One region of the Streptomyces cyanogenus genome, then DNA from elsewhere that is predicted to be linked to it. Evidence: riboswitches for the same ligand, from Rfam matches in the RefSeq annotation. Region 1 holds a riboswitch; the other holds the start of a gene.
What was found. Region 1 has a riboswitch for ZMP and ZTP ahead of S1361_RS24200 (glycine hydroxymethyltransferase). Riboswitches for the same ligand answer to the same signal wherever they lie in the genome.
Positions count from the first base shown of each region.

Region 2: linked by a shared signal. The riboswitch ahead of S1361_RS35720 (bifunctional 5,10-methylenetetrahydrofolate dehydrogenase/5,10-methenyltetrahydrofolate cyclohydrolase) and the one ahead of S1361_RS24200 (glycine hydroxymethyltransferase) in region 1 are both predicted to bind ZMP and ZTP.

Region 1 covers NZ_CP071839.1:5,340,478-5,354,554, forward strand. The annotation lists gene S1361_RS24135 (quaternary amine ABC transporter ATP-binding protein) at 1-265, shown strand, start outside; gene S1361_RS24140 (ABC transporter permease) at 265-2,202, shown strand; gene S1361_RS24145 (ABC transporter substrate-binding protein) at 2,204-3,157, shown strand; gene S1361_RS24150 (isocitrate lyase/PEP mutase family protein) at 3,164-3,904, opposite strand; gene S1361_RS24155 (carboxymuconolactone decarboxylase family protein) at 3,901-4,401, opposite strand; gene pdxR (MocR-like pyridoxine biosynthesis transcription factor PdxR) at 4,449-5,846, shown strand; gene S1361_RS24165 (DUF1877 family protein) at 5,953-6,450, shown strand; gene S1361_RS24170 (hypothetical protein) at 6,624-7,466, opposite strand; gene S1361_RS24175 (hypothetical protein) at 7,585-8,001, shown strand; gene S1361_RS24180 (glutathionylspermidine synthase family protein) at 8,015-9,199, shown strand; gene S1361_RS24185 (TetR/AcrR family transcriptional regulator) at 9,242-9,817, opposite strand; gene S1361_RS24190 (nuclear transport factor 2 family protein) at 9,904-10,365, shown strand; gene rocD (ornithine--oxo-acid transaminase) at 10,375-11,580, opposite strand; ZMP/ZTP riboswitch at 11,683-11,771, shown strand; gene S1361_RS24200 (glycine hydroxymethyltransferase) at 11,805-13,259, shown strand; gene trpS (tryptophan--tRNA ligase) at 13,373-14,077, shown strand, end outside.
Region 2 covers NZ_CP071839.1:8,087,881-8,101,957, reverse strand. The annotation lists gene S1361_RS35780 (MFS transporter) at 1-442, shown strand, start outside; gene S1361_RS35775 (hypothetical protein) at 946-1,953, shown strand; gene S1361_RS35770 (SAM-dependent methyltransferase) at 2,063-2,893, shown strand; gene S1361_RS35765 (S1 family peptidase) at 3,031-4,395, shown strand; gene S1361_RS35760 (hypothetical protein) at 4,481-4,666, opposite strand; gene S1361_RS35755 (L,D-transpeptidase family protein) at 4,880-5,575, opposite strand; gene S1361_RS35750 (aminotransferase-like domain-containing protein) at 5,743-7,131, opposite strand; gene S1361_RS35745 (pyridoxal phosphate-dependent decarboxylase family protein) at 7,208-8,596, shown strand; gene S1361_RS35740 (SDR family oxidoreductase) at 8,648-9,562, opposite strand; gene S1361_RS35735 (MBL fold metallo-hydrolase) at 9,683-10,312, opposite strand; gene S1361_RS35730 (S-(hydroxymethyl)mycothiol dehydrogenase) at 10,312-11,400, opposite strand; gene S1361_RS35725 (nuclear transport factor 2 family protein) at 11,698-12,057, shown strand; ZMP/ZTP riboswitch at 12,188-12,268, shown strand; gene S1361_RS35720 (bifunctional 5,10-methylenetetrahydrofolate dehydrogenase/5,10-methenyltetrahydrofolate cyclohydrolase) at 12,295-13,143, shown strand; gene S1361_RS35715 (CU044_5270 family protein) at 13,157-14,077, opposite strand, start outside.

The DNA.
Region 1 (14,077 bases):
CGAGGCGGTGGCCCGCGCGGGCACCCCGGCCCGCGTCATGGACAAGGGCCGCTGCCTGGGCGTGGTGGACTCGGATGCCCTCCTGGGCGTGGTCGCGGGAACGGCGCCGGCGGACGCCGCTGCCACCGCGGCGACGGACGACGCTGCCGCCGTGGCCGCCAGCGGTCCCGCCGCCGGGGCGGCACCCGTCCCGGAAGAGGCGGCACCCCGCCGACGCGGGCAAGCCGGCCCGCCCGGCCCCCGGACCAGTCCGGAGGCCGTCTGATGGCAACGCTCAGCATCCCGGCCCTGCGCACCGGCACACCCCGCGTCCTCAGGAGCCGAGCCGCGGGCAAGCTCCTGCTGCTCGCCCTCGCCGCCGCGGTCCTGGCCCCCTGGGCCGCCGCCCACTGGCCCGGCGCCACCTGGCCGCACCAGCTGACGGTCCACCTGGACAAGCCCCTCGCCACCGCCAGCGACTGGGTCATCGACAACCGGGACAGCCACCCTCTGTTCCTGTACTTCTTCGGCTACATCAGCAACGCCGTCATCCTGGCCGTCCGCGGGGTGTACCTCACCCTCCTCGCCGCGGGCTGGGCCGGCGTGACGGCCCTGAGCGCGCTCACCGCCTGGCGCCTCGGCGGCGTCCGCCTGGCCGCAGGCACCGCGGCCGCGTTCCTGGCCTGCGGCGTGCTCGGCATGTGGGTCCCGACCATGCAGACCCTCGCGCTCATGGTCGTAGCGGTCCTCGCCTCCGTCCTCGTAGGCGCGCTCCTCGGTCTCGCCGCCGGCCTCTCCGACCGCCTCGACCGCGCCCTGCGCCCGGTCCTGGACACCATGCAGGTGCTCCCGGCCTTCGCCTACCTCCTCCCCGTCGTCCTGGTCTTCGGCATCGGCGTCCCCGCCGCCGTCCTCGCCACCGTCGTGTACGCCGCCCCGCCGATGGCCCGCCTCACCGCGCTCGGCCTGCGCGGTGCCGACCCCGAAGTCCTGGAGGCCGTGGAGTCCCTCGGCGCCACCCGCCGCCAGCGGCTGCTGACCGCGCGTATCCCGCTGGCCCGGAAGGAACTCCTCCTCGGCCTCAACCAGACGATCATGATGGCGCTGTCCATGGCCGTGATCGCCGCCGTCATCGGCGCCGGCGGCCTCGGCGACCGCGTCTACCAGGCGCTCGCCTCGGTCGACGTCGGCGCGGCCCTCGCGGCCGGCATCCCGATCGTGCTGCTCGCGGTGGTCCTGGACCGCGTGACCGCGGCCGCCGGGGACGGGGTGACGCGCACCCGGACCATCGGCTGGCCGTACGCCCTCGCCGTCACCGTGGCCGTCGCCCTCGCCACCCGCCTGCTCGGCGCCCTCGACTGGCCCGCCGGCTGGTCCCTGGACCTCGCCGAACCGGTCAACCGCGCCGTCGACTGGATGACCGCCCACCTCTACTCCGGCGTCCCCGTGATCGGCGGCACCGCGGACTGGGCTGGCCACTTCACCACCTGGGTCCTGGACCCCGTCCGGGACGGCCTGCAGTGGCTGCCCTGGTGGTCGGTGCTGCTGCTCGTCGCCGCCCTGGCCTGGCTGATCGGCACCTGGCGCACCGCGCTGACCGCCGTCCTCGCCATGGCCGCGATCGGTGTGCTCGGCGTGTGGGAGCCCTCGCTCGACACCCTCTCCCAGGTGCTGGCCGCCGTCGCCGTCACCCTCGTCCTCGGCTTCGCGACCGGCATCGCCGCGGCCCGCAGCGACCGGGTCGAGCGTGCGCTGCGCCCCGTCCTGGACGTCTTCCAGACCATGCCGCAGTTCGTGTACCTGATCCCGGTCGTCGCCCTGTTCGGCGTCGGCCGCGCCCCCGCCGTCGCCGCGGCCGTCGTCTACGCCCTCCCGGCCGTCGTCCGGATCACCGCGCAGGGCCTGCGCCAGGTCGACCAGGCCGCGCTGGAGTCGGCGCGCTCGCTCGGCGCCACCGGCCGCCAGCAGCTGTGGCAGGTGCAGCTCCCGCTGGCCCGGCGGTCCCTGCTGCTCGCCGTCAACCAGGGCGTGGTCCTGGTGCTGGCCGTGGTCATCATCGGCGGCCTGGTCGGCGGCGGCGCCCTCGGCTACGACGTCGCGTTCGGCCTCGCCCAGGGCGACCTGGCGACCGGCCTGGTCGCCGGTGCCGCCATCGTCTGCCTGGGCCTGATGCTCGACCGGGTGACCCAGCCGACGGACCGACGCGCGAAGAAGGGAGCCTGACATGCGACGTCGTACGACCGCCCTGGTGGGCTCGCTGGTGCTGCTGACCGCGACCGGCTGCGGCGCCGCCGACATGACCAAGCAGGCCTCGCCCTTCGCGAACGCCGGCGGCGCGAAGTCGGTCACCCTGTCCGTGCAGTCCTGGGTGGGCGCGCAGTCCAACGTGGCCGTCGCCCAGTACCTCCTGGAGCACGAGCTCGGCTACCGCGTCGACACCGTCCAGGTCGACGAGGTGCCCGCCTGGGACGCGCTCAGCCAGGGCCGCGTCGACGCCCTCCTGGAGGACTGGGGCCACCCGGACCAGGAGAAGCGGTACGTCACCGACAAGAAGACGATCAGCCGGGGCGGTGACCTCGGGGTGACCGGGCACATCGGCTGGTTCGTGCCGACGTACCTGGCCAAGCAGCACCCGGACATCACCGACTGGCGGAACCTGAACAAGTACGCCTCGCTCTTCCGCACCGCGGAGAGCGGCGGCAAGGGCCAGCTGATGGACGGCTCCCCGTCGTACGTCACCAACGACAAGGCCCTGGTGAAGAACCTGAAGCTGGACTACCAGGTCGTCTTCGCCGGTTCCGAGGCGGCGCAGATCACCCAGATGAAGCAGTTCGCCAAGGAGAAGAAGCCCTTCCTGACGTACTGGTACTCGCCCCAGTGGCTGTTCAGGAAGGTGCCCATGACGGAGGTGAAGCTGCCGGCGTACAAGGAGGGCTGCGACGCGGACCCGGCGAAGGTCGCCTGCGCCTACCCGCACACCCCGCTGCAGAAATACCTGAACGCGGACTTCGCGCGGACCGGCGGCAGGGCGGCGGCCTTCCTGAAGAAGTTCCGGTGGACGACGGAGGACCAGAACGAGGTCTCCCTGATGATCGCCGAGCAGAAGCTGGACCCGCAGGAGGCGGCGAAGAAGTGGGTGGACAGCCACCCCGCCGTGTGGAAGAAGTGGCTGTCCTGAACCCGCCTACCGTGTCAGCCCCTCGGCGATCTCCCGCAGCGCGGCCGCGGCCCGCCGCTGCAGGCCCGGCCCGAAGGTGACCCGGGTGGCCCCGAGCCCGCCCAGCGCGGCGGGTGAGGGGCCGTCCCCGTCCAGCAGGGCCAGGGCGTTCAGCGGACCCTGGATCCCGGCCCGCAGCAGCGGCAGTACCGCCGCGGGGGCGAGGATCGGATACACGCAGTCCGCGCCCGCCGCGACGTACGAAGCGGCCCGCTCGATGGCCCGTTCGGGGTCGCCGTCACCGTGCAGGAAGACGTCCACGCGGGCGTTGACGAACAGCCGGTCGGCGGCGGCGGCCCGCACCCCGGCGAGGAACTCGGCGTGCTCGTGCCGGTCCTTGAGGACACCTCCCGCCGAGTCCTCCAGGTTGCAGCCGACGGCGCCCGCCTCCAGCAGCCGCTCGACCAGTTCCTTCGGGTCGAGCCCGTACCCGCCCTCGACGTCCGCCGACACCGGCACGTCCACCGCCCGGGTGATCCGGGCGACCGCCGCGAACATCTCGTCGGCGGGGGTGGCCCCGTCCTCGTAGCCGAGAGCGGCGGCCACGCCCGCGCTCGGCGTGGCCAGCGCCGGGAACCCGGCGGCCGCGAACACCCGCGCGCTCGCCGCGTCCCACGGCCCGGGCAGGACCAGCGGATCACCCGGGACGCGTCCTCGGTGCAGGGCGCGGAACGTCTCCACCTTGTCCCGCGCCGGAATACGGCTCACCTGTGCTGCCCGGGCCGGTAGTGCCCCGGGGTCATCCGGAAGGTCACACCGAACCGGTTCCAGGCGTTGATCACCGTGATCGCGGCGACCAGCTGGGCCAGTTCGGCCTCCTCGAAGTGCTCGGCCGCCCTGGCGTAGACCTCGTCCGGCACGAACCCCTCGGTCAGCACGGTGACCGCCTCGGTCAGCTCGATCGCCGCCAGCTCCTTCTCGGTGTAGAAGTGCCGCGACTCCTGCCACGCGCTCAGCTGGACGACCCGCTCGACGCTCTCGCCGGCCGCGAGGGCGTCCTTGGTGTGCATGTCGAGGCAGAACGCGCAGTGGTTGAGCTGCGAGGCGCGGATCTTCACCAGCTCGTAGAGCTTGGGGTCAAGGCCCCGCCTGGCGACGCTGTCCAGGCGGATCATCGCCTTGTAGACGTCCGGGGCGTGCTCGGCCCAGCTCATGCGCGGGGCCTCTTCGGCGGCGTATGCGACGGTTTCCTGTGCAGTGCTCATGCCGTCGACACTAGGAACCAGGCAGCCCAGGGGTATGGTCCATTCCCATGGCGAGTTCCTGGGCCACTTTGGGCGTCGACCTGCACCTCGAACCGAGCGGGACGGGCGGTGTGCGCCGGGGCCTGACCGACGCCCTGCGGGACGCGGTCCGCTCCGGCCGGCTCGCCCCCGGCACCCGGCTGCCGTCCTCCCGCTCCCTCGCCGCCGACCTCGGCATCGCCCGCAACACCGTCGCCGAGGCCTACGCCGACCTGGTCGCGGAGGGCTGGCTCACCGCCCGGCAGGGCTCCGGCACCCGGGTGGCGGCCGGCGTCCCCCACGGCCCCACGGCACCCTCCGCCCCCGCGCCACCCCGGCGCGCCCCCGCCCTCCCGCGCCACGACCTCGTCCCCGGCAGCCCCGACCTGGCCGCCTTCCCGCGCACCGAGTGGCTCAAGGCCACCCGCCGGGCCCTGGCCACGGCCCCCTTCCACGCCTTCGGCTACGGAGACCCGCGCGGACGCCCCGAACTGCGCACCGCCCTCGCCGGCTACCTCGCCCGCGCCCGCGGCGTGCGCACCGACCCCGACACCATCGTGGTCACCGCCGGCTTCTCGCACGCCCTGACCCTCCTCGGCAAGGTCCTGCGGGCCCGCGGGGTGCGCACGGTGGCCGTGGAGTCCTACGGCCTCGACGTCCACTGGGCGCTGCTGCGCAACGCGGGCCTCGCCACGCCCCCGCTGCCCTACGACGAGCTCGGCACGGACCCCGGCGAGCCGGGCGAGGCCGGCGCGGTCCTGCTGACCCCCGCCCACCAGTTCCCGATGGGCATGCCCCTGCACCCCGACCGGCGGGCCGCCGTCGTCGCCTGGGCGCGCCGCACCGGCGGGCTGATCCTGGAGGACGACTACGACGGCGAGTTCCGCTACGACCGCCAGTCCGTCGGCGCCCTGCAGGGCCTCGCCCCCGACCGGGTCGTCTACCTCGGCACGGCCAGCAAGTCGCTCGCGCCCGGACTGCGGCTGGGCTGGATGGTGCTGCCGCCGGCCCTGGCCGGGGAGACGGCGTCCGCCAAGGGCAGCTCGGACACCGTCGGCGCGCTGGAACAGCTCACCCTCGCGGAGTTCCTCACCTCCGGCGCGTACGACCGCCACGTGCGCTCCTCCCGCCTGCGCTACCGCCGCCGCCGCGACGCCCTCACCGAGGCCGTGACCGCCCGGGCCCCCGAGGTGCGGGTCACCGGCATCGCCGCCGGCCTCCACGCGGTCCTGCGCCTCCCGCCGGGCACCGAGGAATCGGTGGTCCAGGCCGCGGCCTGGCAGGGCCTTGCCCTGCACGGCCTCTCCTTCCACCGCCACCCGCAGGCCGTCACCGAGCCGTTGGACGCCCTGGTCGTCGGCTACGGAACGCCTCCGGACAGCGCGTGGTCCGGGGCGCTGGAGGCGCTGTGCCGGGTGCTGCCCTAGGGGGCGTCCCGGCGCCGGGAGGCGGGGATCTTGCCGTCAGTGCCGTCGAGTAAGTTCTGTCCGCTCGGCCCGACAGACGGGCCACCGAACTTCAGGACTCGTCGCTGTGAGCATCCACATGCACCTTCGCGCCGTCGCGGAATCCGGGATCCGGGACGACCACACCTGGCTTGCGGCGTTCATGTGGGAGGCCTGGGAGAACCACCCCGCCGAGTACGCGGCGGGCATCGCCGTCTCGATCGACAAGGTCTGGCACGCCGTCAACGACCTCTACGCCGCGGCCGGTGTCCTCGATGCGGATGCCGGCGAGTTCTGGACGTTGCCGATCTACGGCGGGCGTCCCGTGGCACACGGCGCCGATGCCGACCCCTCCGATCCGCCCCTGGGGATTCTGGAGCCGCCCGGCGTGTCACAGGCCGCCGACTTCCTCACCAGTGTCTCCTTCGACGAGCTGTGGAACGCCGCCGGCGCCAAGCTCGTTCGGTCCGGCTGGGACGAGGCGCAGGCCGGACAGAGGTTCCTCGGCCATCACAGGTGCCTCCAGGGGTTCTACGAGCGGGCGGCTACGGCGGGCCACGCCGTGGTCAGGGCGGTGTGGGCCTGAGACGCGGCCGTGTGCCGGCCGGGTTCACGGGAGTCCGCCCGAACCAACCGCAGGGCGGTGGTGCCCACAAGAACCGAACGTCTCCGCAGGCATGTCCGAACTCACCTTTCGCGTGCGCTGGTCAGTCCGGCCCGGCCGCACACACCGGACGGCCGGTGCTCCGGACGGATCGCTCAGGCACCCCCGGCCGCCGGCTCCTCCGCCGGCGCCTCCCCGAACCGCGCCAGCAGCAACGCCCCCGCCACCGCCACCGCGAACCCCAGCGCGGCCACCGCGGTCATCCCCTCCCGCGTCCGGTCACCGAGCCAGACCACCCCCACCGCGGCCGGGCCGATCGTCTCCCCGATCACCAGGCCCGCCGTGGCGGTCGTCACCGAGCCCCGCTGAAGGGCCGAGGTGAGCAGCAGGAACGCGGCGCCGCCACCGAGCAGCAGCGCGTACGCCGCCGGGTCGGCCAGCAGGTCCGCCGGCCGCAGCGAGTCGATGAGCCGTACCGCCACCTCCACCACCCCGAACCCGCACCCGGCGCCGAGCCCCAGCAGCAGCGCCCGGGTCCGGCCGGACAGGCGCCCGCCGATCCCGCCGAGCACCAGCACGCCCACCGCCGCGGCCACCAACGCGTACCGCAGCCACTCCGGGCCGCTCCGGTCGCCCTCGGTGCCCGAGGCCAGCCCCAGCAGGGCGAGCCCGGCAGACACCACTCCGACGGCGCCCCACTCCAGGCCGCTCAGCCGGACCCCCAGCAGCCGCGCCGCGACCACCGCGGTCACCGCGAGGCTCGCCGCCAGGGCCGCGCCCACCGCGTAGATCGGCACCGACCGCAGGGCCGCGATCTGCAGCAGGAAGCCCAGCCCGTCGAGCGCGAGCCCGGCGAGGTACCGCCACTGCCGCAGCGCCCGCAGCAGCAGCGCCGCGTCCCCGCCGCCGCCCTCCTCGGCGCCCGCCGCCCGCGCGGCCACCGCCTGCAACACCGTCGCGGTTCCGAAGCAGACCGCCGCGCCCAGGGCGCACACCATTCCGAACAGCACGAAGCGACTCTAGGCGAACGGGAGATCACGGACCCCCTCGCACGGGCACTCACACCGATCTCTAGGCTGGCCGCCGAACACGACATCCGACGGGGGAGACACCACCATGGAGCGCACACGAGGGCCACTTCGGTCCGGCACGGTCGTCCTGGGCAGCGTCGGCCTGCTGGCCGCCGCGCTCACCGCCTGCTCGTCCGAACCGGACAAGCGCTGCGTCGACCGCGACAGCTACGACCTGGTCAAGGGCTACAAGGTCGTCGCCGACAAGAACTGCAAGACGGGCACGCCAGGGAAGACGACGGTCAAGACCGGCACGAAGAAGCTCAAGAAGCAGGTCGACGCCGCCTGGTACTACGAGGGCGAGCAGAAGAACGGCTGGGTCGACGGCGGTTCCTTCACCAAGCCCGGCGGGGGCTCGGGCAGCGGCGGCTCGTACGACGACGATGACGACGACCACCACAGCGGGGGCGGCGGAGTCCACCGCGGGGGCTTCGGCGGCGGCAAGGGCAGCTCCGGCGGCTGACCGGAACACGCGCATGGAACGTCGTACTCTCACCCCCCGCCCCGGCTGGCAGCAGACCGTCGAGGCGCAGGGCCTGGTCTACCCGCTCACCCGCCACCCCGACGGCTCGCTGCGCCCCTACTGGGACGAGAGCGCCTGCTACGTCTTCTCCCTCGCGGAGATCGAGGCGCTGGAGGAGACCGTCGAGGAACTCCACCGCATGTGCCTCGCGGCGGCCGGACACATCGTGGCCGAGGACCGCCTCGCCGACCTCGGCATCACCGACCCGCGGGTGGCCGCCGTGGTCACCGAGGCCTGGCACCGGCGGGCCGAACTCCCGTCCGTCTACGGCCGTTTCGACCTCCGCTACGACGGCACGGGACCGGCGAAGCTGCTGGAGTACAACGCGGACACCCCGACCTCCCTGGTCGAGGCGGCCTCCCCGCAGTGGTTCTGGATGGAGGACCGTTTCCCCGGCGCCGATCAGTGGAACTCCCTGCACGAACGCCTGGTGGAGGCCTGGCGCGCCCAGGCGGCCCTGCTGCCCCCCGGCAGCCCCCTGCACTTCGCGCACTCCTCGGCCGACGAGCTCGGCGAGGACCTGATGACGGTCGCCTACCTCAAGGAGACCGCCGAGCAGGCCGGCCTCACCACCGACTGGCTCGCCATGGAGGAGATCGGCTGGGACAGCCTCTCCGGCCGCTTCGTCGACAACCGGCTCCGTTTCATCCGCGGCATCTTCAAGCTCTACCCGTGGGAGTGGCTCACCACCGACGCCTTCGGCGGACACGTCCTGGACACCCTGGACAACGGCGGCGGCACCGGCAGCACCCTGTGGATCGAACCGGCCTGGAAGATGCTCCTGAGCAACAAGGCCCTGCTGCCGGTCCTCTGGGAGCTGTACCCCGGCCACCCGAACCTCCTCCCGGCCTACCTGGACGGCCCCCGCGACCTGCCCGGCACCACCGGGTACGTCGCCAAGCCCCTCCTCGGCCGCGAGGGCGAGGGCGTCACCGTCCACCCCCCGGGCACACCGGCCGTCCTGCGTGACGAGCCGTGCTGCTACCAGCAGTTGGCCCCCCTCCCCGCCTTCGACGGCAACCACGTGGTCCTCGGCGCCTGGGTGGTCCGGGACGAACCGGCGGGCCTCGGCATCCGCGAGTCCAGCGGCCTGATCACCGACGAGTACGCCCGCTTCCTGCCCCATGTGATCCTCTAGGGCTACCGCGGTGGGCGACGCCGGCTGTCCCGACGAGGGGGCTCAGCAGGCACCTCCGCCCCCGAGCAGCCGCTCCACCGCCGCCCGGGCCTGCCCCGCCGGGGCCGGGTCGCCGGTGATGCCCGCGGTGACGATGGCTCCCTCGGCGAGCAGGAAGACCGGTTCGGCCACCGGTGTGCCGGTGGCGCGCACCCAGGTGGCGAGCTGGTCGTGGAAGGCCTGCTTGTGGGCGCGGACCTCGGCCAGGACCGGCTCGGAGGAGGAGCCGAGTTCGCCGTGGGCGTTGATCCAGGCGCAGCCGCGGAAGCCGGGTTCGGCGAACCAGCCGGCGAGCCAGTCGAAGACCGCGAGCACCCGGGCGCGGGGGTCCGGGACGCTCTCCACGTGGGCGGACAGGCTCGCGCGCCACCGCCGGTCGCGGCGCCGGAGCATGGCGACCACGAGGTCCTCCTTGGTCGCGAAGAGCCGGTAGATCCGCTTCAGCGGCAGGCCGGACGCCTCGCGGACCCGGTCCATCCCGACCGCCTGGATGCCGTGCGCGTAGAAGAGCGCCTCCGCCGCGTCCAGGAGTGCCTCGCGGTCCAGGCGGGTCTGTTCCTCGGTGATCGGGGCGGGCATCCGGGGCTCCTTGACGTCGAGAACGGCCGTTCTCTACTTTAGGCCCATCGTTGGAGAACGCTCGTTCTCGACTCGAGGAGGCCGCCGTGCCCGAAGACCGCCCGCCGTACCCGCCCTTCACCCTGGAGACCGCCCGCCGGAAGGTGCAGGCCGCCGAGGACGCCTGGAACACCCGCGACCCCCACCGGGTCGCCCTCGCCTACACCGCGGACTCCGTCTGGCGGAACCGCGACCGCTTCCTCACCGGCCGGGACGAGATCGTCGCCTTCCTGACCGCGAAGTGGCAGCGCGAACGGGACTACGCCCTGCGCAAGAGCCTGTGGAGCTTCCACGGCGACCGCATCGCCGTCCGCTTCCAGTACGAGTGCCGGGACGCCGACGGCCAGTGGTGGCGCTCCTACGGCAACGAACTGTGGGAGTTCGACGAGCGCGGCCTGATGCGCCGCCGGGAGGCGAGCATCGACGACGTCGCCATCGACGAGGCCGACCGGCGCATCCTCGGCGCCCGGCCCGCCGACCAGCACGGGGTCGACATCCCCGTGTGGTGACGGCAGGCCCTAGCCCCCCAGCACCTCCCGCAGCTGCTCCAGCCCCCAGTCCAGGTCCTCCTCGCCGATCACCAGCGGCGGCGCGATCCGGACGGTCGACCCGTGGGTGTCCTTCACCAGGACCCCACGGGCCAGCAGCCGCTCCGAGACCTCCCGCCCGGTGCCCACCGCCCGCGCGACGTCCACCCCGGCCCACAGCCCCCGCCCGCGCACCGCCGTCACCCGGCCCGTGCCCGGCAGCTCGCCCAGCAGCCGGTGCAGCCGCTCGCCCAGCCGGGCCGCCCGCTCCTGGTACTCCCCGGTCCGCAGCATCGCGATCACCTCCAGCGCCACCGCGCAGGCCAGCGGATTCCCGCCGAACGTCGACCCGTGCTCACCCGGCCGGAACACCCCGAGCACCGCCGCGCTCGACACCACCGCCGACACCGGCACGATCCCGCCGCCCAGCGCCTTGCCCAGCACGTACACGTCCGGCACGACCCCCTCGTGCTCGCACGCGAAGGTCCGCCCGGTCCGGCCCAGGCCCGACTGGATCTCGTCGGCGACGAACAGCACGTTCCGCTCGCGCGTCAGCTCCCGCACCCCGGCCAGGTAGCCGGCCGGCGGCACGATCACCCCGGACTCGCCCTGGATCGGCTCCAGCAGCACGGCCACGGTGTTCTCGGTGAGCGCGGCCCGCATCGCGGTCAGATCCCCGTACGGCACGATCTCGAACCCCGGTGTGTACGGCCCGTAGTCCGCCCGCGCCTCCGGATCCGTCGAGAAGCTGATCACCGTCGTCGTACGGCCGTGGAAGTTGCCGCCCGCCACGACGATCTTCGCCATCTCCGCGGGCACCCCCTTCACCCGGTACCCCCACTTCCGGGCGGTCTTGATCGCGCTCTCCACCGCCTCCGTGCCCGTGTTCATGGGCAGCACCATCTCCATCCCGCACAGCCGCGCCAGCTCGGTGCAGAACGCGGCGAACCGGTCGTGGTGGAAGGCGCGGGAGGTCAGCGTCACCCGGTCCAGCTGCCGCCGGGCCGCCTCGGTGAGCCGCCGGTTGCCGTGCCCGAAGTTCATGGCCGAGTAGCCGGCCAGCAGATCCAGGTACCGCCGCCCCGCCACATCCGTCAGCCAGGCCCCCTCACCGGTGGCGATCACCACGGGCAGCGGGCGGTAGGTGGGCGCGCAGTGCGCCTCGGTGGCGGCGATCAGGTCTTCTGCAGCGGTCACGGCCTCTCCCGAGTGGGACCGGAAACGACGGTGAACCCCTTCATATCCTCGCTCGCATGGTGGACGCGGGACCTGCGCCGCACGGCGCGCCCGGTAGTCTGACGAACGGGCCGTGACTGGCGCGCTGGGATGGGACGGACCATCAGGGAGCGGCCCGAGCGGGAAGAGTGCCGTGCGCCTGGGCCGAACGTGAACGCTGCACGCACACCGTCCGGAGGTCCCCGATGCCCGAGAATTCCGCCTCCCACTCCACCGAGACCACGGCCTTCCGCGCCGCCCTCGACGTCATCCGCGCCGTCGAGCCGCGCGTCGCCGACGCCATCGGCCAGGAGGTCGCCGACCAGCGCGGGATGCTGAAGCTGATCGCTTCCGAGAACTACGCCTCCCCGGCGACCCTGCTCGCGATGGGCAACTGGTTCAGCGACAAGTACGCCGAAGGGACCATCGGCCGCCGCTTCTACGCCGGCTGCCGCAACGTCGACACCGTCGAGTCCCTCGCCGCCGAGCACGCCCGCGAACTCTTCGGCGCCCGCCACGCCTACGTCCAGCCGCACTCCGGCATCGACGCCAACCTCGTCGCCTTCTGGGCCGTCCTCGCCGACCGCGTCGAGGTCCCCTTCCTGGAGAAGGCCGGCGCCCGCCAGGTCAACGACCTGACCGAGGCCGACTGGGCCGAGCTGCGCCATGCCTTCGGCAACCAGCGCATGCTCGGCATGTCCCTGGACGCCGGCGGCCACCTCACCCACGGCTTCCGCCCGAACATCTCCGGCAAGATGTTCGACCAGCGCTCCTACGGCACCGACCCGGCCACCGGCCTGATCGACTACGAGGCCCTGCGCGCCCAGGCCCGCGAGTTCAAGCCGCTGATCATCGTCGCCGGCTACTCCGCGTACCCCCGGCTGGTGAACTTCCGGATCATGCGCGAGATCGCCGACGAGGTCGGCGCCACCCTCATGGTCGACATGGCCCACTTCGCCGGCCTGGTCGCGGGCAAGGTCCTCACCGGCGACTTCGACCCGGTCCCGCACGCCCAGATCGTCACCACGACCACCCACAAGTCCCTGCGCGGCCCGCGCGGCGGCATGGTCCTGTGCGACGACTCCCTCAAGGACCAGGTCGACCGCGGCTGCCCGATGGTCCTCGGCGGCCCGCTCCCGCACGTCATGGCCGCCAAGGCCGTCGCCCTCGCCGAGGCCCGGCAGCCCTCCTTCCAGGACTACGCCCAGCGCATCGTCGACAACTCCCGGGCCCTCGCCGAGGGTCTGATGCGCCGTGGCGCCACCCTGGTCACCGGCGGCACGGACAACCACCTCAACCTGATCGACGTCGCCGCCTCCTACGGCCTCACCGGCCGCCAGGCCGAGGCGGCCCTGCTCGACTCGGGCATCGTCACCAACCGCAACGCCATCCCGGCCGACCCGAACGGCGCCTGGTACACCTCCGGCATCCGCGTCGGCACCCCCGCGCTCACCACCCGCGGCCTCGGCACGGCGGAGATGGACGAGGTGGCCGCCCTGATCGACCGCGTCCTCACCACCACCAAGCCCGGCACCACCAAGTCCGGCGCCCCGTCCAAGGCGGCCCACGTCCTGGACGGGAAGGTCGCCGAGGAGATCTCCCAGCGGGCCACGGACCTGGTGGCGGGCTTCCCCCTCTACCCGGAGGTCGACCTGGGCTGAGGTGCCCGTCAGGGGCGCGGGGACTGCGCGAGCGACCCACCACGGTCCGCAGACCCCCGCCCCGCGACCGCCCCCCTCCTCTCGGGCCAACGACACCCCCAGCCGATGAGAGAATGGGCCACATGGCTTCCGCTGACCGACCTCGCGTGCTCTCCGGCATCCAGCCCACCGCCGGTTCGTTCCACCTCGGCAACTACCTCGGCGCCGTCCGCCAGTGGGTGGCCCTGCAGGAGTCCCACGACGCCTTCTACATGGTCGTCGACCTGCACGCGATCACGGTCCCGCAGGACCCGAAGGAACTGCGGGCCAACACCCGGCTCGCCGCCGCGCAGCTGCTGGCCGCCGGCCTGGACCCGGACCGCTGCACCCTCTTCGTGCAGAGCCACGTCCCCGAGCATGCCCAGCTCGCCTGGATCATGAACTGCCTCACCGGCTTCGGCGAGGCCAGCCGCATGACCCAGTTCAAGGACAAGTCCGCCAAGCAGGGCGCCGACCGGGCCTCCGTCGGCCTGTTCACGTACCCGGTCCTCCAGGTCGCCGACATCCTGCTCTACCAGGCCAACGAGGTGCCGGTCGGCGAGGACCAGCGCCAGCACATCGAGCTGACCCGCGACCTCGCCGAGCGCTTCAACGGCCGCTTCGGCGAGACCTTCACGATCCCGAAGCCGTACATCCTCAAGGAGACGGCGAAGATCTACGACCTCCAGGACCCGACGGTCAAGATGAGCAAGTCGGCGTCCACGCCGAAGGGCCTCATCAACCTGCTCGACGAGCCGAAGGCCACGGCCAAGAAGGTCAGGAGCGCGGTCACCGACACG
Region 2 (14,077 bases), 2.7 Mb from region 1:
CGGGCTGCTCGGTTCGCGGCTGGCCCGTCCCCTGGTCACCCGGTTCGGGCAGCACCGGGTCCTGGTGGCGGCCGGGGCGCTGCGCGCGCTCTGGCCCGTCGGGCTGGCCTTCGCGGGGCCGGGGACCGGAGGGCTGCTGGTGGTGATGGGCGTCGAGCTCGGTCTGATCTTCTGCTGCGGAGTCTTCAATCCCGTCTACGCCACCTACCGCCTCGAACGCACCGCGGCCGACCGGATCACCCGTACGCTCTCCGCCTGGCAGGTCACGAGCAAGGCCGCGACCGCGCTCCTGACGGCCGTCTGGGGCGTCCTGGGCAGCCTGCTCGGGCCGCGCACGGCCATCGGCCTGGCCGGTCTGCTGTTGCTGGCCACCCCGCTCCTGCTCCCCCGCCGCACCCCCGCTCCACAACCCCACCCGGAACCGGCCGCGGGCCACATCTGACACACGACGCACCCGAGGCCCCTGACGCACCTGACGCCCGACACGCCTTGCGTAACTGACGCACCGGTACGTGCGCACCCCCCGGTCGGGCCGCGAGCCCATGGCCACCGGCCGCCGCAGGTCTTCGTCGACGCCGTCCCCGACGCGCTCCCTTCCGCCGGGGCCCGGTGCCGCAGGACCGCCGAGCCGCCCGGCGGCCTGGCCCCGCGGACGGCGTGACTCCCGCAGCGGTACCGGGACTCCGGCTGGGCCGCCCGCCCCGGGCCGCTCGTCCACCGCCGCCGGCCCCTCGGCTGCCCGGCGGCGGATACCCGCTTCACAGCCGGCTGCCGCGCGAAGGACCGCCGTCCAGGTACCGCCCCTGCGGCGAACCGCTCCGTCGGGCAGCGCCGTGCGGCATGCTGGTCGTGAGGCTCGGGACGAAGGGCTGTGGTGTGGGCGGAGACGGGGCCGGCGCGGTGCACGAGGCGCGGGAGGCGGTGGCGGAGGGCCGCCCGCGGGAGGTGGCCTGTGACGAGTCGGGGTCGGACGGGGAGAACCTGGCCGGCGGGAACACCGAGGTGTTCGCCCACGCGAGCGTGGCCCTGCCGGTGGACACGGCCGCGGAGTGCGTCGCGGAGATCCGGCGCCGGATCCGTTCGCCCGCCGAGGAGTACAAGGCGGGCCATCTGCTGCGCGAGAAGCACCGGGCGGTGCTGGTGTGGCTGCTGGCCGAGGGCGGGCCGATCCACGGGCGGGCCCATGTGCATCTGACCGAGAAGGCGTTCCTCCTCGTGGACCGGGTCGTCGCGCTGCTGTCCGTCGACCCGGCGGACGCCGTCGCGCTGTACCGGCAGGGGCCGGGGGTCTTCGGTGCCGGGGCCTGGCGGGAGTTCCTGGTGGCCGCGAACGGTCTGCTGCGGGTGCGCGGTGCGGGGGGCGCGGCCGGAACGGGGGGCGCCGCAGGGACGGGGGACGCGGCCGGGGCGGCGTTCTTCGCGGCCGTCGACACGCTCGTGCGGGCGGCTCCCGGTTCGGAGGCCGCGGGGATCCTGCGCCGGCTGGCCGCGCACCGGGCGCGGGCGGAGGCCTACCGGACCCGGATGCGGGCGGCGCCCGCGCTCTTCCCGGTGCTCAATCCGCTGTTTCCGGCGATCCGGTACACGGCCGCGCACTGGAGTGCGGACGGACGGCCGGTGCTGCTCGTGCACGACCAGCAGAACACGCTGACGCCGGGGCGGATCGCCCGGATCGTACAGTCCGCCCGGCGGGACGGGATCGCCCTCGGCGGGCTGCGGCTGGTCGACTCCCGGGACGACGCCCGGGTGCAGATCGCCGACTTCCTGGCCGGGGTCGCCCGCAGGATCGCCTCCGACGAGCTGGCCGGCAGCGGTGACCCGGAGCTGACGGCGTGCCTGCGGCCGTACGTGGGGGCGGGGTCGGTGTGGGGGGACGCGCGCAGCCGGGCCAGGCTGTTCGCTCCGGCGGCGGAAAACCCGGGACGGTCGGCGGAGATCAACTCGGGCGTCTAGATTGCGTCTTGCACGGTGTATCTCTCGAGTGTCTCTCGTCAGGCGTCCCGCCCGGCGTCCGTCAGGCATCTCGGCAAGGCATCTCATCAGGCATCCAGGAGCTGACCACGTGACCGACAACCCGGCAGCCACCAACGACGTGGCCGCGTCGCTGCGCGCCCGCATCAACACCGGCCAGCCGCACACCGCCCGGATCTGGAACTACTGGCTCGGCGGCAAGGACAACTACGAGGTCGACCGCGCGGCCGGCGACCAGATCCGCCAACTGCACCCGGGCATCGGGGAGTACGCCCGCGCCGACCGGCTCTTCCTCGGCCGCGCCGTGCGTCACCTGGTCCGCGAGGTGGGCATCCGGCAGTTCCTGGACATCGGTACCGGACTGCCCACCGCCGACAACACGCACGAGGTGGCGCAGCGGATCGCGCCGGAGTCCCGGATCGTGTACGTCGACAACGACCCGCTGGTCCTGGCGCACGCGCGGGCCCTGCTGACCAGCACGCCGGAGGGCCGTACCGACTACCTGGACGAGGACCTGCGCAATGTCGACGCGATCCTCGAACACGCGGCGAAGACGCTGGACTTCAGCGAGCCGGTGGCGCTGATGCTGCTCGGCGTGGTCATCTTCATCGGGGACGAGGAGGATCCGTACGGTCTGGTGCGGCGGTTGACCGACCGGCTCCCGGCGGGCAGCCACCTGGTGCTGTCGCACACCGTCACCAGCCCGTCGATGCCGGACGTGGACGAGGCGGTGAAGTTCTGGAACGAGCACGGCACTCCGAAGCTCACGCAGCGCACGCCCGAGGACGTGGCCCGGTTCTTCGACGGTCTGGAGCTGCTGGAGCCGGGTGTGGTGTCCTGCTCGCGGTGGCGCCCGGAGGACGAGGCCGGTGCCGAGCCGGAGGAGGTCGCCATGTACGGCGGGGTGGCCCGCAAGAGCTGAACCCGCACGCGAGTTCGCCGCTGCCGGTGAACGCCGTGGTCCCGGGCGCCGTATGGAAGTGCGGGCCCTCGACGATCCGAGGGCTCCGCGGTGCCGGTACGGGCAGCGCGCGTTCGGTTCGGCTTCGGGAGCCATGCATGCGGCACGCACGACGACGGGTCGTCCGGCGAGTGACACGGCTGGCGGCGGTCGGCGGACTCCTCCTGGGGGGCGCGATGGTCGCCCAGGCGGCCATGGCGAGCGAGCCACCGCCCGCCTCCGCCCGACCGCTCGCCGCCACGGACGATCCTGGTGCCGCGCTGGTGGCGCGGCTCGGCACGGCCCGTACGGCGGGCAACTGGATCGGGGCGGACGGGCGTCCGGTCGTCGCGGTGACGGACGAGGCGGCGGCGCGGGCGGTGCGGCGGGCCGGGGCCGAGCCGAAGATGGTGTCGCACAGCATGAACGAGCTGAAGTCGGCGACGGCCACGCTGCGTTCGGCCCCGCGGGTGCCGGGCACGGCGTGGGCGGTGGACTACCGGACGAACCGGGTCGTGGTGCGGGCGGACCGCACGGTGTCCGCCGGCGACTGGTCCCGGCTGACCGGGGTCGCCGCGAGGATCGGCAGCTTCGTGCACATGGAGCGGACGAAGGGCACGTTCACCACGCGGCTGAACGGCGCCCAGCCGATCCTGTCGACGGGCGGTCGCTGCTCGGCGGGGTTCAACGTCACCAACGGCCAGTCGGACTTCATCCTCACGGCCGGGCACTGCGGGCCGGCCGGGTCCACCTGGTTCGCCGACAACCGGGGCGACCAGCAGCTCGGCACGACGGTGAACACCTCCTTCCCGGGCAGTGACTTCTCGCTCGTGCAGTACGCCGCGGGCAAGGCCGGCGCGGGCGCCGACGTCGTCGCGATCGGTGGCGGCAAGGGAGTGCGGATCACGGGGGCCGCCGATCCGGCGGTCGGGCAGCGGGTGTTCCGCAGCGGCAGCACCAGCGGCCTGCACGACGGCCAGGTCACCGCGCTGAACGCGACCGTCAACTACCCGGAGGGGACGGTCACCGGGCTGATCGAGACCACCGTGTGCGCCGAACCCGGCGACAGCGGCGGCCCGCTGTTCTCCGAGGGCATCGCGCTCGGCGTCACCTCGGGCGGCAACGGCGACTGCACGACGGGCGGTACGACGTTCTTCCAGCCGGTGACCAAGGCGCTGACGACGCTCGGGGTCCGGCTGATCGTGTCGGCCCAGAACGCGGGCGGCGCCCCCTCCCCCGCGCCGTCGTCCGCCGCGAACCAGGGTGCGGCGGCTCCCAGCGCGGCCTCTCCGGGCTCCTCGGCTCCGGTGACGGGCACCTCGGAGGGCAGCACCCTGCTGGCGCGGCTGACGGACACCCGGAACGTCGGGCCCGGGCTGCTGGTCATCGCGGGCAGCCTGGTCGCACTGGTCGCGACCCGGTTCATCCGGGCCGAGCAGGACCGCAAGGCGTATCAGCGGTACTACTCGGCGACGTGGGGCTGACGGACCGGCCGGGGGTACGACGAGAAGGGCACCCGTGTGCTCACGGGTGCCCTGGACGGTGCGTGCGTGGTGTGCGCGGGGTCGGTCAGGCCGCCCGGCGCCCCCGCGGGGTCGCGGCGGCCCATTCCATCACGAGGCGCTGGTACTCCGCGCGCTGCTCGGTGGTCAGTGTCCCGCCCGACCGGCGCCACAGGGCCCGGATCTCCTCGTTGACCTCCGCGGCCGATCGCTCGGAGGCGGCTGCAACAGTGGTGGACATGCTGTGAAGCATATGCCGACCGACGTGAAGACGTTGTGAGTAAGTATCCGCGATACGGACATTTCGGACCGTGTTACTCATCACGTCAATATGTCGACCGGAGGCGGGAGTTCCGTCCACGCGCGTTCACTTCGTACTCGTACGCAGCCCGCCCCGCCATGCCGGGCGTCCTCGCGCGGGAGTCCGCACGGCAGGGCAGGGGGGCGACCGGGCACCGCCGCGGGCTCAGGTGCCCGGCTTGCGGCCGTAGACGAAGACGTCGTCCCCGGTCCTCAGCAGCGACCAGTACTTCTTGGCGTCCTTGGTGGTCATGTTGACGCAGCCGTGCGAACCCGGCGGGTTCCACATGCTCAGGCCCACCGAGTGGAAGGCCTGGCCGCCGTCGAAGAACTGGCTGTAGGGCATCGGCACGTCGTAGATGGTCGAGCGGTGGTCGATGTCCCGCCAGTAGATCTTCTTCAGGCCGGTGCGGGTCTCGTAGCCGTCGCGTCCGGTGCGCACCGGCACGGGACCGTAGACGAGCCGGTTGCCGTCCTGGACCCAGCTGAGCTGGAGCGTGAGGTTCACGCAGGCGATCCGGCCCTTGTTCACCGGGCACTTGCCGTCCTTGTTCGGCTTGTTCCCGACGGCCCTCTGCTTGTTCATGAGGTCCATCACACCCCACGTCACAGGGCCGGCGTAGCCGATGTTCGGCATGATGCCGTGCTTGGTCTGGAAGGCCTGGATCGCCTTGCAGTCCGCGGCGGACTGCCTGCCGTCGACCGGCCGGCCCAGGAACTTCTCCACCTGCTTCTGGTACGGCCCCGTCCGCGTGGTGCAGCTCGCGGCCTGGGCCGGCGTCGCGGTCAGCGCGAGCGCGAGCGGCGCCACCAGCCCCGTGACGCCCAGCGCGACCACACCTCGTCTGCGTATGACCCCCATGCGGCCTCGTCCCCTTCCCCTTGTGTCCCGTTCGTTCGCCCGGGCCTCCCCCGGTCCTCCCCGGCGCGGTTCCCGTGGTCTCGGACTACTAGACCCGGCGGGGCAGGCCAGGGTTGTGGTTCCGGTCACGCTGTGACGAAACGGTGAAACTTCGGCCCGTACGGCACTCAGGGCGTCCAGCACTGCCGCAGCAGCCCGACCGCCCGGGTCAGGGTCTCGGGCGTCGCCGTGAACGGCAGGCGGAGGTGGCGGGTCAGGGTGGTGCGGTCGGCGGTGAAGCGGGGTCCCGGGGTGATCGCGAGGCCGCGTGCGGCGGCCCTGGCCGCGAGGTCGGTGGCGTGCGGGCCGGCGTCGCCCAGGTGCAGCCAGAAGGTCAGCCCGCCCGCCGGGACGGTGTACGTCCATCCCGTGCTGGCGAGCAGCGCGGCGAGGTGGTCGCGCTGGGCGCGCAGCCGGGCGCGCCGGTCGGCGAGCAGGGCCGGCAGCGGCGCGCCGAGGAGTTCGGCGGCGATGAGCTGTTCCAGGGGCGGCGGCGACAGCTGGGCCTGCAGCGGGGTGTGCCGCAGCTGCCGTACGAGGTCCGCGGTGGCCCGGATCCAGCCGACCCTGAGGCCGCTCCACAGGGTCTTGCTCGCGGAGCCGATCTGGATCACCCGCGCCCCGGCGAGGTGGGGTTCGGTGCCGGGCGGTGTTCTCAGGTCCAGGTCGCGCATGGTCTCGTCGGCGAGGACGGTGAGCCGGTGGCGGTCGGCGAGCGCGGCGAGCTCCCGGCGGGCGGCGGGGTCCATGTGGGCGCCGGTCGGGTTGTGGAAGTCGGGGACCAGGTAGGCGAGCCGGGGGCGGTGCCGGCGTACGGCGGCGGTGAGGTGCTCCAGGTCCCAGCCGGCCCGGGCCGACACGGGGACCGGCAGCAGGCGGGCCCGGCGGGCGCGCAGCACGGCGAGGGCGCCCGGGTAGGCGGGGTTCTCCACCACCACGGGTGCCCTGCGGTCGGTGTGCAGGTGGTCCAGGAGCAGGGTGAGGGCGGCCTGGGCGCCTGCGGTGACCAGGATCTGCTCGGGGCGGGTGGCGAGGCCGGCGCGGGTGTAGCGGTCCGCGATCAGCTCGCGGAGCCGGGGCAGGCCGACCGTGGCGACGCCGGAGTCGACGAGCAGCGGGGCGCTGCGTTCGACGGCGCGGGCGAGGGCGGCGCGGTAGGCGTCGTGGGGCGCGGCGGTCACCGCGAGGGTGAGGTCGAGGGCCGCGTCGGGGGCGCCGCCCCGGTCCAGGGACCAGGGGGTGGTGCGCTCGGTGAGGCGGGCGGGCAGGCGTACGGCGCTGCCGCTGCCGTGCCGGGTGTGCAGCCAGCCGTCGGCGCGCAGCAGGCCGAGGGCGGCGACCACGGTGCCGCGGCTGAGGCACAGCGTGCGGGCCAGTTCCCGTTCCGAGGGCAGCCGGGTGCCGGCCGGCAGCCGGCCGTCGACCACGGCGTCGCGCACCGCCGCGGCGAGGGTGCGCGCGAGGGGTCCGGGGCGGCCGCGCCAGTCGCCGAGCGCGGCGACGAATCCTGTGTCCACCGGTCCAGTTTCGCTGGTCCAGTTGCCGCGAAGTGGACCAGGTGCCCGGCGGCCGCCGCGGTCTACGCTGCGGCGCATGCACCGTACCCTCGCCGGTGATCTCTCCCGGCTCCCCGAACTGCTGCAGGCCGCCCGCGATCTCGCCGTCCGGGAGGTGGAGGGGCTGGCCGAGCGGCCGGTCGCCGCACCCGGGCCCCCGTCCGGGCGGGCTCCGCTCCCGGACGCGGGCGCGGGCGGCGACGGCGCCCTCGCCCGGTTCGCCGAGCGGTGGGCGCCCGGCTTCTCCGGCTCCGCCGGCCCGCGTTACCTCGGCTTCGTCACGGGCGGCGCGACGCCGGCGGCCGTCGCCGGGGACTGGCTGACGTCCGCGTTCGACCAGAACCTGTCCGGGGCGGGCGGGTCCTGGGCGCAGGAGCTGGAGCGGGAGACGGTGGTGTGGCTGCGCGAGCTGTTCGGGCTGGGCGAGGCGCACAGCGGGGCGTTCGTGACGGGCGCGACCATGTCGAACACGGTCGGTCTGGCGATCGGCCGGGAGTGGGCCGGCGAACGGCTGGTCGTGGACGTCTCCCGGGAGGGCGCCGCCGCGCTGGGCCCGCTGGAGGTGCTCTCCGGCAGCCCGCACTCCAGCATCACGAAGGCGATGTCGGTGCTGGGCCTGGGCCGGGACCGGCTGCGGCGGGTGCCGCTGCTGCCCGGCAACCGGGAGGCCGTCGACGTGGCCGCGCTGGAGGCGGCGCTGGCCGAGCGGGCCGGCCGGCCGGTGATCGTGGTGGCGAACGCGGGCACCGTGAACACCGTCGACTTCGACGATCTGCGGGCGATCGCGGCACTGAAGGAGCGGTACGACTTCTGGCTGCACGTGGACGCGGCGTTCGGTGCCTTCGCCGCGCTCTCCCCGGAGCACGCCGCGCTGGTCGACGGTCTGGACGCGGCCGACTCGGTCTGCGTGGACCTGCACAAGTGGCTCAACGTCCCCTATGACGCGGCCGTCCAGTTCACCCGGCGCCGCGATCTGCAGGTGGCGGTGTTCCACAACGCCTCGCCGTATCTCGGCGGGCCCGAGGGCGAGCCGGACTTCCTGCATCTGACCCCGGAGAACTCGCGCCGGCTGCGGGCCCTGCCGGCCTGGTTCTCGCTGGTGGCCTACGGGCGGGCCGGGCACCGGGAGATCGTCGAGCGCAGTGTCGACCTGGCGCGCAGGCTCGGCGCGGGCGTCGACGCGCTGCCGGGCCTGCGTCTGCTGGCCCCGGTGCGGCTCAACGTGGTCTGCTTCACGCTCGCCGCGGACCCGTCGCCGCAGCGGGTGGCCGCGCTGGCCCGGGCGGTCGCCGAGTCCGGGGAGGCGTTCGTGACGCCGACGGTGTACGGCGGGGTGCCCGGGCTGCGCGCGGCGTTCAGCAACTGGCGGACCACCGCGGCCGACACCGACCGGGTGCTCCGGGTGCTGGCGGCGGCCTCCGTCTGACGGCCGGCCGGAGCGTCGTACCGCCGTGTGGAAGCCTCCGCGGGCGCCGGTTCACCGGTATCCGGTGACGTCCGCCGGCTTGCCCGCGTCCTGTACCTCGACCAGGTACCGCCAGGCGTCCGGCCGGCTGCCGTCGAGGTCGGTGAAGCCGTACTCGCGGGCGAGGCCGCCGCTGGAGAGGGACCGGCCGTTGAACCGGGCCACGTCGGGGTCGGCGGCCAGGGCGGCGACGGCCCGGCCGGTGAAGCGCGGGGTCTCGGAGATGGCGAAGTGGGGTTCGCGTCGCAGCGCGTCCCGCCAGTTCTCCTCGCGGACGCCGTACGCGTCGAGCATGAGCTCGGAGCGCATCCACCCGGGGGTGAGGGCGACGGCGGTGGCGCCGCGCGGGCCGAGTTCGTGGCCGAGGGCGAAGGCCATGCGCAGTACGGACGTCTTGGCGAGGTCGTAGAAGAAGTTCACGCGGTAGGTGTCGCGGTTGTACTCGGCGGTGCCGTCGGTGACCTCCACGACCAGGCCGCCGGGGTGGCGCAGCAGCAGCGGCAGTGCGTGGTGGCTGGTGACGGCGTGGGTCTCGACGCCGAGGCGGAGCAGCCGGAGCCCCTTGTCGAGGTCGTGCTCCCACACGGGGGTGTCCCACGCGAAGAGGTGCTCGCCGCCCCAGATGTCGTTGACGAGGACGTCGAGGCGGCCCTGCTCGTCCGCGATGCGGTCCACCAGGCGCCGTACGGCGGACGGGTCCAGGTGGTCGGCCGGTACGGCGATGCCCTGTCCGCCGGCCTCGGTGACGAGGTCGGCGGTGTCCTCGATGGTCTCGGGCCGGTCGTACTCGGAGCGCTGGGCGCGGGTGCTGCGGCCGGTGACGTAGACGGTGGCGCCGGCCGCACCGAGTTCCACGGCGATGCCGCGTCCGGCGCCCCGGGTCGCCCCGGCGACCAGCGCCACCCTGCCTTCGAGCGGTCCCGACATGTACGGCCTCCTGTGCGTGACGACTGCGGTGCGACTGCTGTCGTCGACCACTGTCGCCGGGAAGCCGGACATCTTCTGTCGGCTTTTACGCGGGCCCCCGCGGTGTGCCGCCGCCGTCGCTCAGTGGCCGCGGGCGATCCACTCCTCCAGATGGGGTGCCTCGGCGCCGATGGTGGTGCTGTCGCCGTGGCCGGTGAGGACCTTCGTCTCCGGCGGCAGGGTGAGCAGGCGGTGGCGGATGGAGTCGATGATGGTCGGGAAGTGCGAGTAGGAGCGTCCGGTGGCTCCGGGGCCGCCCTTGAAGAGGGTGTCGCCCGTGAACACGGTACCGAGGCCGGGGTCGTACAGGCAGACGGCGCCCGGGGCGTGGCCGGGGGTGTGCAGGACGGTGAGGTCCGCGCCCGCGGCCTCGATGACCTGGCCGTCGAGGAGATGCCGGTCGGGGTCGCGGTGCGGGTGGGTCTGCTTCCACAGCGGCAGGTCGTCGGGGTGCAGCCAGATGGTGGCGCCGGTGAGGTCGGCGAGGGCCGGGGCGGCGTCGATGTGGTCGTTGTGGGCGTGCGTGCACACGATGGCGGTCAGGCGCCGGTCGTCGACCGCGCGGGCGATGGCCTCGGCGTCGTGGGCGGCGTCGATGACGATCACCTCCCGCTCGTCGCCGACGATCCACACGTTGTTCTCCACGTCCCAGGTGCCGCCGTCGAGGCTGAACTGTCCGGCGGTGACGAGGCGTTCGATGCGTACGGTCATCACAGCACCACCACCGAACGCAGCACGTCGCCGTGGTGCATCCGCTCGAAGGCCTGCTCCACCTGGTCCAGTTGGACGGTCTCGGTGACGAACGCGTCGAGCGGCAGGCGGCCCTGCAGATGGAGGTCGATCAGCATGGGGAAGTCCCGGGTGGGCAGGCAGTCGCCGTACCAGCTCGACTTCAGGGCGCCGCCGCGGCCGAAGACGTCCAGCAGGGGCAGTTCGAGCTTCATCTCGGGGGTGGGCACGCCGACGAGGACGACGGTGCCGGCGAGATCGCGGGCGTAGAAGGCCTGCCGGTAGGTCTCCGGGCGGCCGACGGCCTCGATGACGACGTCGGCGCCGAAGCCGCCGGTCAGCTCGCGGATCGCCTCGACCGGGTCGGTCTCCTTGGAGTTGACCGTGTGGGTGGCGCCCAGCGTGCGGGCCTTCTCCAGCTTGCGGTCGTCGATGTCCACCGCGATGATCTTCGCCGCGCCGGCCAGGTTCGACCCGGCGATCGCCGCGCCGCCGACACCGCCGCAGCCGATGACGGCGACCGCGTCACCGCGGCCGACGTTCCCGGTGTTGATCGCCGCGCCGATGCCGGCCATCACCCCGCAGCCGAGGAGGCCCGCGACCGCCGGGGAGACCGCCGGGTCGACCTTGGTGCACTGGCCGGCCGCGACGAGCGTCTTCTCCGCGAACGCGCCGATCCCGAGGGCCGGGGACAGCTCCTGGCCGGTGCCGGCGAGGGTCATCTTCTGCCGCGCGTTGTGGGTGTTGAAGCAGTACCAGGGCCGGCCGCGCAGACAGGCACGGCACTGGCCGCACACCGCACGCCAGTTGAGGATGACGAAGTCGCCGGGGGCGACGTCGGTGACGCCGTCGCCGACCGACTCCACCACGCCGGCGGCCTCGTGGCCGAGCAGGAAGGGGAAGTCGTCCGAGATGCCGCCCTGTTTGTAGTGCAGATCGGTGTGACAGACTCCGCAGGCCTGGACGCGTACGACGGCTTCGCCGGGCCCCGGGTCCGGCACCACGATCGTCTCGACCCGTACGGGCTCGTTCCTGCCCGGTGCGATCACGCCGCGTACTTCCTGCGCCATGGTCTGGTCCCTTCCGTCGAATGCCTTCGCCGCCGACCCTACGCGCGACCGATGGGTAGCGGGACGGTCCACGAGGGTGATCGTGGATCTTTGCGCCACCGGTGGCGGACAGTGCCCTCCCAGCTCCTGCAGCTGCTCGCCGACCCGCGGGAAGCGGTCCGGGGCGGCGGGCCGCGGCCCCCCGTGGGGCGGAGGCGGCGGCCGGGCTTGCCGTGGCCGCCGGGGCGGAGGACGCTCGGAGGTGGGGCCCGTGCGGTCCGATCCTGGCCGGGCCGCGGGCGCCTGAAGGAGGTCACCATGGGTACCGCGACGGCTTTCGACACCGAGACACTGCGCCGGGCCATCGAGGGCAACACCGGCAACAACCTGCTGTCGCTCTACGCGGACGACGCGGAGATCCGTATCGTCGACCGCAACAACCAGCCCAGTCATCCCACGGTCCTGCACGGCCGGAGCCAGATCGCCGAACTGCTGGACGACATCTACAGCCGCGACATGACGCACAAGCTGGACCGGTGCGTCGTGCAGGGCGACCAGGCCGCGTACAGCGAGTCGTGTGAGTACGCGGACGGCACCCGGGTGCTCGCCGAGTCGATGGTCACCCTGCGGGACGGCAAGATCGCCGATCAGCTCATCGTCCAGGCCTGGGACGAGTAGGGCCGGTCGGGCACGGCAGGCGCCGGAAGGAGTATCGGACCGGTCCAGGTCGCCGCACGTCCGGCCTGGACCCGGGGGAACGCGCTCCCGGCCGGGGGTCGGAAGGCCGTAGACGCTCTCGGTTACGCTGTACGCGGGCCGTGACTGGCGCTGAGGTGGAGTACCACCGGGGAGCGGTCCGTGGTGGTTGCCGCGCGCCTGGGCGAGGAGAGTCGATCCAGCTCAGGAGTGTGCAGCATGACCCAGGCCCGGTTGATGGACGGCACCGCGCTCGCCCGCCGCATCGTCGAGGACACCGCGGAGAAGGCCGCCCGCGTCACCGAGCGCACCGGTACCGCACCGTGTCTCGCGACCGTGCTCGTCGGGGAGGACCCGGCGTCGGTGACGTACGTCCGGATGAAGCAGAACCGCTGCCGCGAGGCCGGGATCGAGTCCCGGCACGTGGCGCTGCCCGCGAGCACCACGACCGGCGAACTGGTCGGTACGCTGCGGGAGTTGTCGGCAGACCCGGAGGTGCACGGGATTCTGCTCCAGCACCCGGTGGGCGACCACGTCGACGAGCGGGCCGCGTTCGAGGCGATCGCGCCGGAGAAGGACGTGGACGGCGTCACCTTCGCCTCGTTCGCCACGATGAGCTTCGGGCTGCCGGGCTTCGTCTCCTGCACGCCGGGCGGCATCGTGCGGCTGCTGGACGAGTACGGTGTCGACCCGGCCGGGAAGCGGGCCGTGGTGGTGGGCCGCAGCGCGATCCTCGGCAAGCCGGTGGGCATGCTGCTGCTGGCCCGGGACGCGACCGTGACGTACTGCCACTCGCGCACCCGGGACCTTTCCGCGGCGGTGCGCGAGGCCGACATCGTCGTGGCCGCGGTGGGCCGGCCGCGGCTGATCCGCGGGCAGGACGTCAAGCCGGGCGCGGTCGTCGTCGACGCGGGCTACAACCCGGGGAACGTCGGCGACGTCGACTTCGACTCGGCCGTGGAGCGGGCCTCGCTGATCACCCCGGTGCCGGGCGGAGTCGGTCCGATGACGATCGCCACGCTGCTGGAGCAGACCGTGACGGCCGCCGCCCGGCAGCTCGGGGTGTGACGGGCGGCGCGGGTCAGCGCATCCAGGCGCTGTACTCCATGACGTCCCCGGCCTTCACTCCGTAGGCGGGCGCGTCGCGGGTGAAGGTGGTCTCCAGGCCGAGGACGGCACCGGTGCGCGCGTCGAGGATCAGCATCCGCCGGCCGCCTCCGCCCTCTCCCCCGTACACGTACGCCTGCCCGGGGCGGCCGAGGCGGTCCGTCACCTGTCCCGCGGGCCGCAGCCCCTTCGCGTCCGCGAGGATCCGGACCAGGGCTGCGGACTCGCGGGCGCCGAGGGTCCAGTGGTCCAGCAACTCCGCTGTTGCGTCGAGGAGTTCGGGGGTCTTCAGGGAGTCGGTGCGGACGGTTTCGGCGAGGTAGGCGCGCAGGGCGGCCGGCGTGTGCGGCGGGGATGCCTCCGGCGGGGCGTCGCTCCAGCTGGGCGGGTACGTGGTCCGGCTCAGGACATGGCCGTCGGCCACCAGGCCGGGGTCGCCGTCCTCGTCGGTGAGGACCGGGCGGCCGGGACGGCGCGGGTCGGTGGCCACGACCAGCTCGGTGTGGCTGTCGTCCGCCCGCCAGCGCACGACACGCTCCTCGGGCAGGGTGACGGGTGGCTTCCCGTCCGTCATGCCGAGGCTCCACGTCTGCACGTGGGTGCCCTTGCGCAGCCGTGGCGATCCGGTTGTCGCGGCGGTATCGGCCAGTTCGGCCAGCTGGGTCAGCGGTACGGGGGTGGAGTGGGCGCGGACGGCCAGCGGCCGGGGTGCGGCGAGAGCGGGCTGTGTGCTCGGCCCACCGAGCAGCGCGGCCACCGCGGTCGCCACGACGACCCCGGTGGCGGCCAACCCCCACAGCAGCCGGGACCGGGGGGTACGGCGCGCCGGCCGCGCCTCCTGCAACAGCCGCTCCAGCCGCATCTCGGCCCGGTGGTCCAGCGGTCCGTCCCCGAA